Regions from separate parts of the Streptomyces flavofungini genome, predicted to be linked through region 3. Evidence: riboswitches for the same ligand, from Rfam matches in the RefSeq annotation. Region 3 holds a riboswitch; each other region holds the start of a gene.
The links. A riboswitch is a leader RNA that binds a small molecule or an ion and turns the genes downstream of it on or off. The one in region 3 is predicted to bind cyclic di-AMP.
Positions count from the first base shown of each region.

Region 1 (4,272 bases), 2.6 Mb from region 3:
CGCGGTGAGCGTGCGGGCCCGCTCCGCGTCGCCGCGGGCCACGGCGTCGACGACGGCGGCGCGCTCCGACCAGGTCTGCGCGGGGGCGGCCTGGGGCTCCGCGACGTACATCCAGGCGATCTTGTGGCGGAGCTGGGTGAGCAGGGCGATCAGACTGGGGCTCGACGAGGCCTGTGTGAGCGTCTCGTGGAACCAGCCGTCGAGCGAGCGGAGGTCCTCGGAGCCGCCGCGCCGGGCGCGTTCCTTGCCGAGCCGGACGAGCCCGCGCAGGACCTTCAGATGGGCGTCGGTGCGGCGCTGGGCGGCGCGGGCGGCCGCCAGGGGCTCCAGGAGCGCGCGGATCTCCAGGAGGTCGGCGGCGTCCTGCTCGGTGGGCTCGGCGACGCAGGCGCCCGCGTGCCTGCGGGTGACGACGAAGCCCTCGGCCTCCAGCGTGCGCAGCGCCTCGCGCACGGGGACGCGGGAGACGCCGTAGCGGCGGGCGAGCAGTTCCTCGGTGAGGCGCGTGCCGCGTTCGTAGACACCGGAGACGATGTCGTCCCGGATGGCCGTGCATACCGAGTGCGCGGGAATGCGCATGACGGACCTCCGTTTAAATGCCCGCGAAACGCGTCGGCCGACGCGTCGAATGGCGCTCGTTCAACGACTCCATCGAGCCTGCCGCCATGAACTCTATTGCAGAAGGCCGGGTTTTCCGACGGGAGGGCGGAATCCATGGATATCTTTTGGCCAAAGGGGCGCACATGCACAGGAAAGCCCCGGCTCGGTGAGCCGGGGCTTTCCTACGTCCGGGAGGTTCCCCGGCATCAGGATTCAGACGTTGACGCCGTGCGAGCGGAGGTACGCCACGGGGTCGATGTCGGAGCCGTAGTCGGCGCCGGTGCGGGCCTCGAAGTGCAGGTGCGGGCCGCTGGAGTTGCCTGTCGAGCCGGAGAGGCCGATCTGCTGGCCCGGGGTGACCGCCTGGCCGACGGTGACGCTGAGGGACGACATGTGGCCGTACTGCGTGTACGTGCCGTCGTTGTGGCGGATCACGACGTTGTTGCCGTAGGCGCCGCCCCAGCCGGCCTCGACGACGGTGCCCGCGGCGACCGCCTGGACCTGGGTGCCGGACGCGGCGTGGAAGTCGACGCCGGTGTGGCTGCCGGAGGACCACATGGCGCCGCCGGTCTTGTAGCCGGTGGAGACGTAGCCGCCCTCGATCGGCGCGACGTAGGAGCCGAGGCGCTTGCGCTCGGCCTCGCGGGCGGCGCGCTCCTTGGCCTCGCGCTCCTTCTTGGCCTTCACCTTCGCGGCGGCCTCGGCCTTCCGCTTCGCCTCGGCGGCCTTGCGCTTGGCCTCGGCGGCCTGGGCGCGGGCCTCGGCCTCGGCCTTCTTCTGGGCGGCGGCCTCGGCGGCGGCGTGCTTCTGGGCCGCGGCCTGGGCGTCGACCTCGTCGGCCAGGGAGTCCCCGACGGAGACGGACTGGGTGAGGCCGGTGTGCGCGTACTCCGCGGAGCTGCCTTCGGCGGCGAGGGCCGGAGCGGCCAGGCCCGAGATGACCCCGGTGGTGGTGAGCGCGGCGACGCCCGCGGCGCTTGCGGTCGTGCGCGAGATGCGGCTCGGACGGCGGTGCTTGCCGGTCGGGCGGGTGAACGCCATGAAGCGGCTGATCCTTTCCTTCCTTCTCGCCTACCGGGTTAGCTGACGGGTTCGGAGCAGGAAGGTCTCCTACGGGCTCCTCGCCTCGCGGCAAGGGGTCCGATTCACCCCAGGGACGTGTGGGTCCCCGGCTCCCCTGGCTCGCGCCGTACGGGGACTCGGCGATGACTGTCCGGTGCCGCGGGCGCGGCTTACTGCCTGACGGACAGCCGGACCGACGCTAAACGTCTCATCTTTCAATCGACAAACGAATCAGGCCTTTTGTAGCGCACGCCACAGCGCAGACGAGCAACCTCCATGCCAATTCGGACATATGGCGGCATGCAGGGACCCCAGCGGCTTCCTGAGCCACTGGGGTCCCTGTTCTTACGAGGCATTGATGACGCTATGTCCGGCTTTACGACAGCGGCTCGCCGCCGCCGGTCCGGCACCGCCGGTTCACACCCCGTCCCCGCCGTCCGTCCCGGCAATCAGCCGGTGACCACCGTCACTTCACCGATGCCGAGCGCCTTGACGGGCTCCTCGATCTGCGCGGCGTCGCCCACGAGGACCGTCACCAGGCGGTCCTCCGGGAAGGCGCTCACGACGGCCGCGGTGGCCTCCACGGTGCCCGTCTGCGCCAACTGGCGGTACAGGTGGGCCTGGAAGTCGTCCGGCAGGTTCTGCTCGACCTGGTCGGCGAGGGTGGCGGCGACGGCCGCCGCCGTCTCGTACTTCAGCGGGGCGACGCCGACGAGGTTCTGCACGGCGACATCGCGCTCGGGGTCCGTCAGGCCCTCCGCGGCGAGTGTGCGCAGGACCTTCCACAGGTCGTCGAGGGCCGGGCCCGTGTTGGGGGTGTCCACGGAGCCGCTGATGGCGAGCATCGCGGCGCCCGTTCCGTCCGGGGCGGAGCGCAGGACCTGGGCGAAGGCGCGCACTCCGTAGGTGTAGCCCTTCTCCTCGCGCAGGACGCGGTCCAGGCGCGAGGTGAGGGTGCCGCCCAGGCAGTACGTGCCGAGGACCTGAGCGGCCCACACGCGGTCGTGCCGGTCCGGGCCCACCCGGCCGATGAGCAGCTGCGTCTGGACGGCGCCGGGGCGGTCCACGATGACGACGCGGCCCCGGTCGTCGGCGGTCACCGGGGGCACCGGGCGCGGCTCGGCCGCCCCGCCGGTCCAGGCGCCGAGGGTGTCGGCGAGGACGGCGTCCAGGTCGATGCCGGTGAGGTCGCCGACGATCACGGCGGTGGCCGTGGCGGGACGGACGTGCCTCTCGTAGAAGGCGCGTACGGCCGCCGAGTCGATGGCCGAGACCGTCTCCTCCGTGCCCTGGCGCGGCCGCGACATGCGCGCGGAGGCCGGGAAGAGCTCCTTGGAGAGTTCCTTGGCGGCGCGGCGTGCCGGGTTGGCGGCCTCGTGCGGGATCTCGTCCAGGCGGTTGCGGACCAGGCGCTCGACCTCGCTGTCGGCGAACGCGGGCGCCCGCAGGGCGTCGGCGAGCAGGCCGAGCGCCTTGGGCAGCCGGGAGACGGGCACTTCCAGGGAGACCCGGACACCGGGGTGGTCCGCGTGCGCGTCGAGGGTGGCACCACAGCGGTCGAGCTCGGCGGCGAACTCCTCGGCGGAGTGCTTGTCGGTGCCTTCGGAGAAGGCCCTCGCCATGATCGTGGCGACGCCGTCCAGGCCCTTCGGCTCGGCGTCCAAGGGGGCGTCGAGGTGGATCTCCACGGCGACGAGCTGCTGGCCGGGGCGGTCGCAGCGCAGCACGGTCAGGCCGTTGCCGAGCGCGCCGCGCTCGGGGGCGGGGAAGGCCCAGGGCCTGGCGCTGCCCGCCTGGGGCTGCGGGTGGAACTGCATCGTTGCGGCCTCGGTCACTTCGCCGTCTCCTCGTCTTCCTCGTCGGTGCCGGCGGCGCCTTCGGGGCCGGTGTCGTCCGCGTCCTGGGGAGCGATGGGTTCGTACACGAGCACCGCGCGGTTGTCGGGGCGCAGGCGGGCCTTGGCGACCTCCTGGACCTCCTCGGCGGTGATGTCGAGGACGCGCTGGACGGCGGTGAGGGCGAGCTGGGGGTCGCCGAACAGGACGGCGTACCGGCACAGTTCGTCGGCGCGGCCCGCGACCGTGCCCAGCCGGTCCAGCCACTCGCGCTCCAACTGGGCCTGGGCGCGCTCCATCTCCTCCGGCGTGGGGCCCTCCGCGGCGAACCGGGCCAGCTCCTCGTCGACGGCGGCCTCGATGACGGGGACCTCCACGTCGCCGGACGTCTTCACGTCGAGCCAGCCGAGGGAGGGCGCGCCGGCGAGGCGCAGCAGCCCGAAGCCGGCGGTGACCGCGGTGCGGTCACGGCGCACGAGGCGGTTGTACAGGCGCGAGGACTCGCCGCTGCCGAGGACCGTGAGCGCCAGGTCGGCCGCGTCGCACGCGCGCGTGCCGTCCTCCGGGAGGCGGTAGGCGGCCATCAGGGCGCGCGCGGGGACCTCCTCCTCGACGACCTCGCGCAGCTCCTTGCCGATGCGCTCGGGCAGCGAGCCGTCGCGCGGGGGCTGCTTGCCGTCGTGCGAGGGGATGGAGCCGAAGTACTTCTCGACCCAGGCGAGCGTCTGCTCGGGGTCGATGTCGCCGACGACCGAGAGGACCGCGTTGTTGGGCG
Region 1 is NZ_CP128846.1:2,374,506-2,378,777, forward strand. It holds gene QUY26_RS09210 (GntR family transcriptional regulator) at 1-579, opposite strand, end outside; gene QUY26_RS09215 (M23 family metallopeptidase) at 814-1,641, opposite strand; cyclic di-AMP (ydaO/yuaA leader) riboswitch at 1,655-1,815, opposite strand; gene QUY26_RS09220 (M16 family metallopeptidase) at 2,112-3,497, opposite strand; gene QUY26_RS09225 (M16 family metallopeptidase) at 3,494-4,272, opposite strand, start outside.
Region 1: another riboswitch for cyclic di-AMP. It lies ahead of QUY26_RS09215 (M23 family metallopeptidase); the one in region 3 lies ahead of QUY26_RS20960 (M23 family metallopeptidase).

Region 2 (4,272 bases), 600 kb from region 3:
CGCCGAGCAGCCGCAGCCGGGTCGCCGTGGAGAACCGGTCCTTGTCCCGGACTTTCCCGGCCATGTGTCTCGCCTCCCCAGTACGCGCGTACGTCCCCGCACACGGTACGGGACCGAGTACGGGGACGTACGTACGACTGGCTAGGGCTCAGCCCTTGAAGCGCGGGAACGCCGAGCGGCCCGCGTACACCGCCGCGTCGTCGAGGATCTCCTCGATGCGAAGGAGCTGGTTGTACTTGGCGACGCGGTCCGAGCGGGCCGGGGCGCCGGTCTTGATCTGGCCGCAGTTCACGGCGACGGCGAGGTCGGCGATGGTGACGTCCTCGGTCTCGCCGGAGCGGTGCGACATCATGCACTTGAAGCCGTTGCGCTGGGCCAGCTCGACGGCGTCCAGGGTCTCGGTCAGGGAGCCGATCTGGTTGACCTTGACCAGGAGGGCGTTGGCGGAGCCCTCCTCGATGCCGCGGGCCAGGCGCTCGGGGTTGGTGACGAAGAGGTCGTCGCCGACGATCTGGACCTTGTCGCCCAGCTTGTCGGTGATGACCTTCCAGCCCGCCCAGTCGTCCTCGAACAGCGGGTCCTCGATGGACACGAGCGGGTAGGCCTCGACGAGCTCGGCGTAGTACTCGGTCATCTCGGCGGCCGAGCGGGACTTGCCCTCGAACTCGTACGTGCCGTCCTTGTAGAACTCCGACGCGGCGACGTCGAGCGCGAGCGCGATCTGCTCGCCGGGGACGTAACCGGCCTGCTTGATGGCCTCGACGATGAGGTCGAGGGCGGCGCGGTTCGACTCCAGGTTCGGGGCGAAGCCGCCCTCGTCGCCGAGGCCGGTCGACAGACCCTTGGTCTTCAGGACCTTCTTCAGCGTGTGGTAGACCTCGGCGCCCCAGCGCAGCGCCTCGGAGAAGGACTCCGCGCCGATCGGGGCGATCATGAACTCCTGGATGTCGACGTTGGAGTCCGCGTGGGACCCGCCGTTCAGGATGTTCATCATCGGAACGGGCAGCAGGTGCGCGTTCGGGCCGCCCAGGTAACGGAAGAGCGGCAGGTCGCTCGCCTCGGAGGCGGCGTGGGCGACGGCGAGGGAGACGCCGAGGATGGCGTTGGCGCCGAGCGAGCCCTTGTTGTCGGTGGCGTCGAGGTCGAACATCGCCTGGTCGATCAGGCGCTGCTCGGTGGCGTCGTAGCCGACGAGCTCCGGGCCGATCTGCTCGATGACGGCGAGGACGGCCTTCTCGACACCCTTGCCGCCGTAGCGGTTGGCGTCTCCGTCACGCAGTTCGATGGCCTCGAAGGCACCGGTGGAGGCGCCGGACGGGACCGCGGCGCGGCCGGTGGACCCGTCGTCGAGGCCGACCTCGACCTCGACCGTGGGGTTGCCTCGGGAGTCCAGGATTTCCCGGGCTACGACGACGTCGATGGACGGCACGAGCATCTCCTTCTGGGATGTGACGCTAGGGGCGCATGGCGTGCACCACTGGGGGCGCGGGCTTGCGCATGGCTTGCATGGTCTTCATCGGCCCTGCGTCTCCTGAGCCTAACGGGCCCGGGAGCTTCGGCCAGCCGACCGCCCGCCCCGTGGGACGGCCATCGGGCCAATTCCCTGGGAATCAGGACGGAACCACAGGCTCTTACCGGCCGGTAGCTTCGCCCTGGGCGTACTCGGGGACGGCCTCGGCCCGCTCCGGGACCGGCGGGGCCGCCCCGGACAGCACCTCGCCCCGGTGCGTACGCGCACCGGGGCGAGAAAGACCCGTGGGGACGGGGGTGCTCCGCGGGGCGGAGCGGGGGCCCTGGCCGGACGGACCGGACAGGGCGCGGGTCGGGCTCAGGCTCAGCTGAGGTGCAGCTGCTGGCCCGGGTAGATCATGTCGGCGTCGGAGATGATGTCGCCGTTGAGCTTGTACACCTTGTGCCAGCCGCCCTTGACGTCGTGCTCGTCGGCGATCTTGGACAGGGTGTCGCCCGTCTTGACCTTGTACTCGCCGTCGCCCTTCTTCACGACCTTGCCGGTCGGGGTCTGGACGGTCTTCTTCGACTCGGTCTGCGGGGCGGCCTGCTGCGGCTTCGGCTGCGGCTTGGCCTGCTGCTGCGGCTGAGCCTGCTGCTGCGGCTGCTGCTGGGGCTTGGCCTGCTGCTGGGGCTTGGCCTGCTGCTGCGGCTTCTCGGCACCGCCGCCGTTGTACGGGGCGTTGGTGAGGCCCACGCCACAGCTCGGCCAGGCACCCTTGCCCTGGCCCGCGAGGACCTTCTCGGCGATCTCGATCTGCTGGGCCTTGGAGGCCTTGTCAGCGGTGGCCGCGTACTTCGTACCGCCGTAAGCGGCCCAGGTGGAGGCGGAGAACTGCACGCCGCCGTAGTAGCCGTTGCCGGTGTTGATGGACCAGTTGCCGCCGGACTCGCACTGGGCGACCCGGTCCCACTGGTCGACGGTGGCGGCGTTCGCGGTGCCGGCGGCCATCAGCGGCGCGGCGACGGCGGCGCCGGTGACACCGACGACGGTGGCCGCGCGGGTGGCCTTGGACGGACGACGGTGCTTGCCCTTGCCGGAAAGCAGCATGGATTGATCCCCTCACCGACGCCTGCGAGGTGAGCTGTCGGGTTCGGGCGGGTGAGTGCCCGGCCGTACGGCTTCCGTACGACTTCACCCCTAGCCGGTCCTGCGCGTCGCTCGGCCACTGGCCGTTCAACGCGTGGGCCCGGCGCTTACCTTGGGTCCCCCGCTCCTGCCTTCGGCGCTCGAAGCGACGACTGTTCCCGTCCGGCCGTTGGCAGGATTCGGCGTACCGACCGGCGGGGCCCGCTGTGGCGAGCGGTCACGACCGTAGACAGGCAATCACCGGAATTTCAAAGACGATCAGGGCTTCTGAGACCCATCTCTCACTTGCCTCTCACCGTCTTTAAATCGGACATTCACCCCGAACCGCCGGTCAACTTCCGCCCCGGTATGCCTACTTCCGGTCCGCTTCGGCGGCCTGGCGCTCCCTCAGGTCAAGTCGCTGACCGGGGAGGATGAGATCCGGGTCACCGCCGACGGTCCGCTTGTTCTCGGCGTAGAGAGTGGTCCAGCCGCCGTCAAGGTCGTGCCGGTCGGCGATCTGCGAGAGGTTGTCGCCGGAGCGGACCGTGTAGGTGTCCGCGGGGTCGGCGGCGTCGCGTGCGTCGCGTCCTTCACCACGCGACGCGTGGCGGCCCGCGGAGCCCGCGCCGCCCTTCTGCACCCCGTCGCCCTCGTCGGCGCTGGAGCCGCGATGCCGGCCGGACGGCGAGCCCTCCGAGCCCTCCGCGGACTCGTCGGCGCCCGAGGGCTCACGGCCCGGGTCGGACTCGGCGTCGGGCGAAGTGCTGTCGCGGTCGCCGGACTTGCCGTCCGCCGCGCCCTTCTCGCCCTTCCGTCCGGCCTTGTCGCGTTCGTCACTCTCGTCGGCCGAGCCGCCGCTGTCGGGCTTGCGGTGCTTGCCGGTGCTTCCCCTGTCGCCCTTGTCGCCCTTGTCGCTCGCGTCGGCGGAGTCCTCGGCGCCCTTGTCGGCCCCGTCGGCCTTCTCGCCGTCCTCGGAGCCCTTCCCGTCGCCCTGGGAGTCCTCGGCGTCGCCGGACGGCTCCGCGGGCTTCGACGGCGCGGGCGGCAGGCCCGGGTCGACGTCGGCGGCCGCGCCGCCCTTGCTGAGGCCCGCGGCCGGGCCGCAGTTCGGCCACGCGGAGGGTCCCTGGTCGGCGAGGACCTTGTCGGCGACGGCGATCTGCTGGGAGCGGCTCGCCTGGTCGGCACTCGGCGCGTAGGCGAGGCCGCCGTAGCTCTCCCAGGTCTCCTGCGTCAGCTGCAGACCGCCGTAGTACCCCTCGCCCTTGGCGCTCCACGCGCCGCCGCTCTCGCACTCCGCGACCTTGTCCCACGTCGTGGCGTCAGCCGCGTGCGCACCCGTGGCGCCGAGCAGCGGGATGGCGATGGCGGATCCGGTGACGCCCGCCGCGACGACGATCGCCGGGGCCTGGCGGGGACGGCGGTGACGGCCTTGGCCGGAGAGCATGCACGTGCCTTTCGAGCGACGACAAGAACAGCTGCGACACGTGGTGCCGAGGGGTGCCGAGCCGTCGTGAACGTAGCCGCACTCGAACGTCAGTCACAAGTCGATGCAGCGCAGATCACGTGAAAGTCACAGTCTTGACTGTACGTCAGTCACACGTCGGGCGGCCGTCAGTGGCCGGGCGGAGTGAACGTCACCGGCAGGGTCCGCAGGCCACGCATGATGAGGCCGCCGCGCCACCTCAACT
Region 2 is NZ_CP128846.1:5,569,529-5,573,800, reverse strand. It holds gene QUY26_RS23650 (FtsB family cell division protein) at 1-64, opposite strand, end outside; gene eno (phosphopyruvate hydratase) at 149-1,435, opposite strand; gene QUY26_RS23640 (transglycosylase family protein) at 1,835-2,560, opposite strand; cyclic di-AMP (ydaO/yuaA leader) riboswitch at 2,565-2,748, opposite strand; gene QUY26_RS23635 (transglycosylase family protein) at 2,952-4,028, opposite strand; gene QUY26_RS23630 (cytochrome P450 family protein) at 4,196-4,272, opposite strand, start outside.
Region 2: another riboswitch for cyclic di-AMP. It lies ahead of QUY26_RS23640 (transglycosylase family protein); the one in region 3 lies ahead of QUY26_RS20960 (M23 family metallopeptidase).

Region 3 (4,272 bases):
GTGAGTCCGGCGGCTCAGGTCGCGCCCGTCCCCGCTCCCGCTCCCGCCCCCGCAAGGCACGCCGCCCCCAGCCGACCGTCGCCCCCGTCGGCCCCACCCGCACCCTGCCCCGCGAGCGGGCCCTCGTCCGCGCGCTGCCCCCGCTCCTCCTCGTCGCCGGGATCTGCTTCGACATGATCACGCCGCCCGAGTTCACCGCGTCCCCGCTGTTCGCCGCGGCACCCCTGATCACCGCCCCGTTCTTCCGGCTGCGGACCACCGTCGCGGTCGCCGCCGTGTCCTGTGCCGCCGTGCTCGTGCTGCGCCTGAGCGACCGCGTCGGCGGCACCGACGTAGAGGTCACCACCGAGTTCCTGACGATGCTGACCGTCGGCGCGCTGGCCGTCGTCATCAACCGGGTCGTCCGCCGCGGCGACGCCCGCCTGGCCTCCGCCCGCTCCATCGCCGAGGCCGCCCAGCGCGCGGTCCTGCCGCAGCCCGACCCGCGGATCGGCGGCCTGGACATCGCCGCGCGGTACGAGGCCGCGGAGGCGGACGCGTTCATCGGCGGGGACCTGTACGCGGTGCAGGACACCCCGCACGGGGTGCGGCTCGTCGTCGGTGACGTACGGGGCAAGGGGATGGGCGCGGTGGCCGCCGTCGCCGTCGTCATCGGCGCCTTCCGGGAGGCCGCCGAGCAGGAGGCCACGCTGGAGGCGGTGGCGCAGCGTCTGGAGCGTGCCCTCGCGCGGGAGGGGATGCGGCGCGACGGGCTCGACGCCTTCGAGGGGTTCACCACGGCGGTCCTCGTGGAGATCCCGCGCGGCGACGAGGGCACCGTACGGATCCTCAACCGCGGCCACCCCGAGCCGCTGATGCTGTGCGCCGACGGGCGGCTGTGCGTGCTCTCGCCGTCCGAGCCCGCGCTGCCGCTCGGCATGGGCGAACTCGGCACCTGGCCGGACCGCGCGGACCGGAGTCCGTTCCCGCCGGGGGCCACACTGCTGCTCTACACCGACGGGCTCTCCGAGGCCCGGGACCAGGACGGCGAGTTCTACGTCCCCGCCGCCCGGCTCGGCGGCCGGATCTTCCCGGGCCCCGCGGGCCCCGACTCGCTGCTCGCGACCCTCGTCGAGGAGGTCCGCCGCCACACCGGGGGCGGCGCCACCGACGACCTGGCGATGCTCGCCGTACGCCGCCCGGTGACGGTCGGTGACTGAAGGGCACCCCAGCGCAGCGCGATTGACGTGATGTCAGCAAGCCGTGGAGATCCAGAACGCTGCGGTGCGTCATGGCCTCCGCGCAACTCGCCCTACTCCAGCCGCTGATGTCCCTTGTGTTCGTAGCGTAAGCGTTAACGATCAGTCGGAACGGCTTGGAATACGGCACCGCTGTCTATTAACGTTCGATAACGCAGCGCGGTCGTCCCAGCCGACACTCCAGTCGGCTCCGTGCGCACGCGCCTAATCCCGCAAGGGAGCCGGGGAACCACCACATTGGGGTGAATCGGGCACGCACCATGCCCGTAGGAGACCTTCCTGCTCCGAACCCGTCAGCTAACCCGGTAGGCGAGAAGGAAGGAAAGGAGTGCGCCCCAGTGGCGTCCAACCGGCCTGCCCCCGAAGCGCTCTACGTACCGAACGACTCCGCCGAAGGACCTGACGGTTCCCCGGGGTTCGCCGCGTACGCCCCCCAGGAGTCGTGGGAGGAGTGGAACCCCACCGCGGAGTCCATCCGCCCCGTGCGCGGCCGGCACCGGGTCCACAAGAAGGGCGGCGGCGGACTCGCGCGCAGCTCCACCGTCCTCGGCGTCGGCGTCATCGCGGCCGTGGGCGCGGGCGGCATCGCCACCGCGCAGGGCGGCAAGCCGCCGGTCTCCATCGCCATGCCGGACATGTCGGCGGTCACCGACCAGCTCCCCGAGGCCAAGTCCCTGCCGGGCGTGGGCTCCCTGATAGCCGACGACTCCGACGGCGGCGCCGACACCTCCACCGTCGCGGCCCCGCTCAGCTCCGCGGGCGTCACCACCGCCGACGCCGAACGCGGCACCACCGGCGCGGGCGAGGCCCTGCGCGCCCGCATCATGCAGCAGGCCGAGAACCAGCAGCACCAGGCGGACGACGCCCAGCGCATCGCGGCCGAGGACGCCGCCGTGAAGAAGGCCGCCGAGCAGGCCGCGGCCCAGCAGGACAAGGCGCAGGCGGCCGCGAAGGCCAAGGCCGCCGAGGAGAAGCGCAAGAAGGAAGAGGCCGCGCGCAAGAAGGCCGAGGCGGAGCGCCTCGCCAAGCTCGCCAAGAGCTTCTCGCTGCCCACCTCCTCGTACACCCTCACCTCGCACTTCGGCGACTCCGGTTCCATGTGGTCCTCCGGCCAGCACACCGGCCTTGACTTCGCCGCCCCCACCGGCACGCCCCTCAAGGCCGTGCACACGGGCACCATCAAGTCGGCCGGCTGGTCGGGTTCGTACGGCTACCGCACGGTGCTCGAACTCAAGGACGGCACCGAGATCTGGTACTGCCACCAGTCCTCGATGAGCGTCAGCGTCGGCCAGAAGGTCACCACGGGCGAGGTCATCGGCCGCGTCGGCGCGACCGGCAACGTCACCGGGCCGCACCTCCACATGGAGGTCCACACCAGCGGCGGCGCCAACATCGACCCGCTCGCCTGGCTGCAGGGCAAGGGCCTCAACCCGTAACACCCCACCGGCTCCGGCGGTCCTGGCGACGACCCCCCGACGCCAGGGCTGCCGGTCGGTGTCCGCGCGGGCCGCACCCGGCCCCCGGAACCGTGCCGCAGATTTCCGTGAGCCACACACGGAATTCGTTCCCCGGTACGGATGTTGAGCCCCTTATGACCACACTCCGCCCCCTGGGCTCCTCCGACCTCGAAGTCTTCCCCCTCGCCCTCGGCGGCAACGTCTTCGGCTGGACCGCGGACGAGGCGCAGTCCTTCGCCGTCCTCGACGCCTACACGGCCGCGGGCGGCAACTTCGTCGACACCGCCGACGTCTACTCGGCCTGGGCGCCCGGCAACAAGGGCGGCGAGTCCGAGACCGTCCTCGGCCGCTGGCTCGCCGCGCGCGGCAACCGCTCCGACGTCGTCATCGCCACCAAGGTCGGCGCCCACCCCGACTACCAGGGCCTCGCGGCGAACACCATCAAGTCCGGCGTCGAGGAGTCGCTGCGCCGCCTCGGCACCGACTACATCGACCTCTACTACACCCACTACGACGACCCGTCCGTGCCGGTCGAGGAGTTCCTCACCGCCCTCGACGAACTGGTGCGCTCCGGCAAGGTCCGGGCGATCGCCGCGTCCAACATCAGCGCCGAACGCCTCCAGGAGTCCCTGGACTTCTCCGACCGCGAGGGCCTGGTGCGCTACGTCGCGCTCCAGCCGCACTACAACCTGGTCTCCCGCGACACCTACGAGGGCCCCCTCCAGGAGGTCGCGTCCCGCTCCGGCCTCGCCGCCATCCCGTACTACTCGCTCGCCTCCGGCTTCCTGACCGGCAAGTACCGCCCCGGCGCCGAGGTCGACAGCGCGCGGGCGGGCAGCGCGGGCGCGCACCTGGAGACCGAGCGCGGGCAGCGCGTCCTCGCCGCCCTCGACGCGATAGCCGAGGAGCGCGGCGCCCAGCACGCGACGGTCGCCCTGGCCTGGCTCGCCGCCCAGCCCACGGTGGCGGCGCCGCTCGCCTCCGCGCGCACGGTCGACCAGCTCCCCGCGCTCCTCGACGTCGCCGACCTCGACCTGACCGAGGACGAGGTGGCCCGCCTCACCGCCGCGTCGGCGTGAGCGGCCCCGGCGCGCGCCGGGTCGTGCGTCAGGTGCGGTAGGGGTTGTACGAGGGGTAGGCGGGGCCGTGCGCGAGGTTCGGTGACGCGTGCGGGGCGGGGGGTGCGGCGCGGGGGTGGTGCGGGGGGCCGTACGCCGGGTACGGCAGGTGCGGGGGGCCGTAGGCCGTGTACGGCAGCGGCACCACGACCGGTGCCATCACCCGTGCCGCGTACGCCAGCGCCGGGCGGACCACCTCGCGGCGCTCCCACAGCGCGTCCAGCAGCTCCCGCTCCCGGACGGCGAAGTCGGCGCGGGCCCGGCCCCGGCCGGCCCGGTGCCGCAGCACCGCGAGGGTCGTCGCGTACGTCTCGTACGCGACGACGGTCCGCCCGCCCGGCCTGCCCAGGTGGTGCGTGGCGTAGTCGCGGGCGAGGTCCCGCGCGGACATCGAGCCGAGGGCGAACGGCTCGGCGGCGGTGAGCCAGCCCGCCGCCACATAGGCGGGCAGTTCGGCGC
Region 3 is NZ_CP128846.1:4,969,618-4,973,889, forward strand. It holds gene QUY26_RS20955 (PP2C family protein-serine/threonine phosphatase) at 174-1,199, shown strand; cyclic di-AMP (ydaO/yuaA leader) riboswitch at 1,430-1,565, shown strand; gene QUY26_RS20960 (M23 family metallopeptidase) at 1,577-2,674, shown strand; gene QUY26_RS20965 (aldo/keto reductase) at 2,830-3,774, shown strand; gene QUY26_RS20970 (PrsW family intramembrane metalloprotease) at 3,803-4,272, opposite strand, start outside.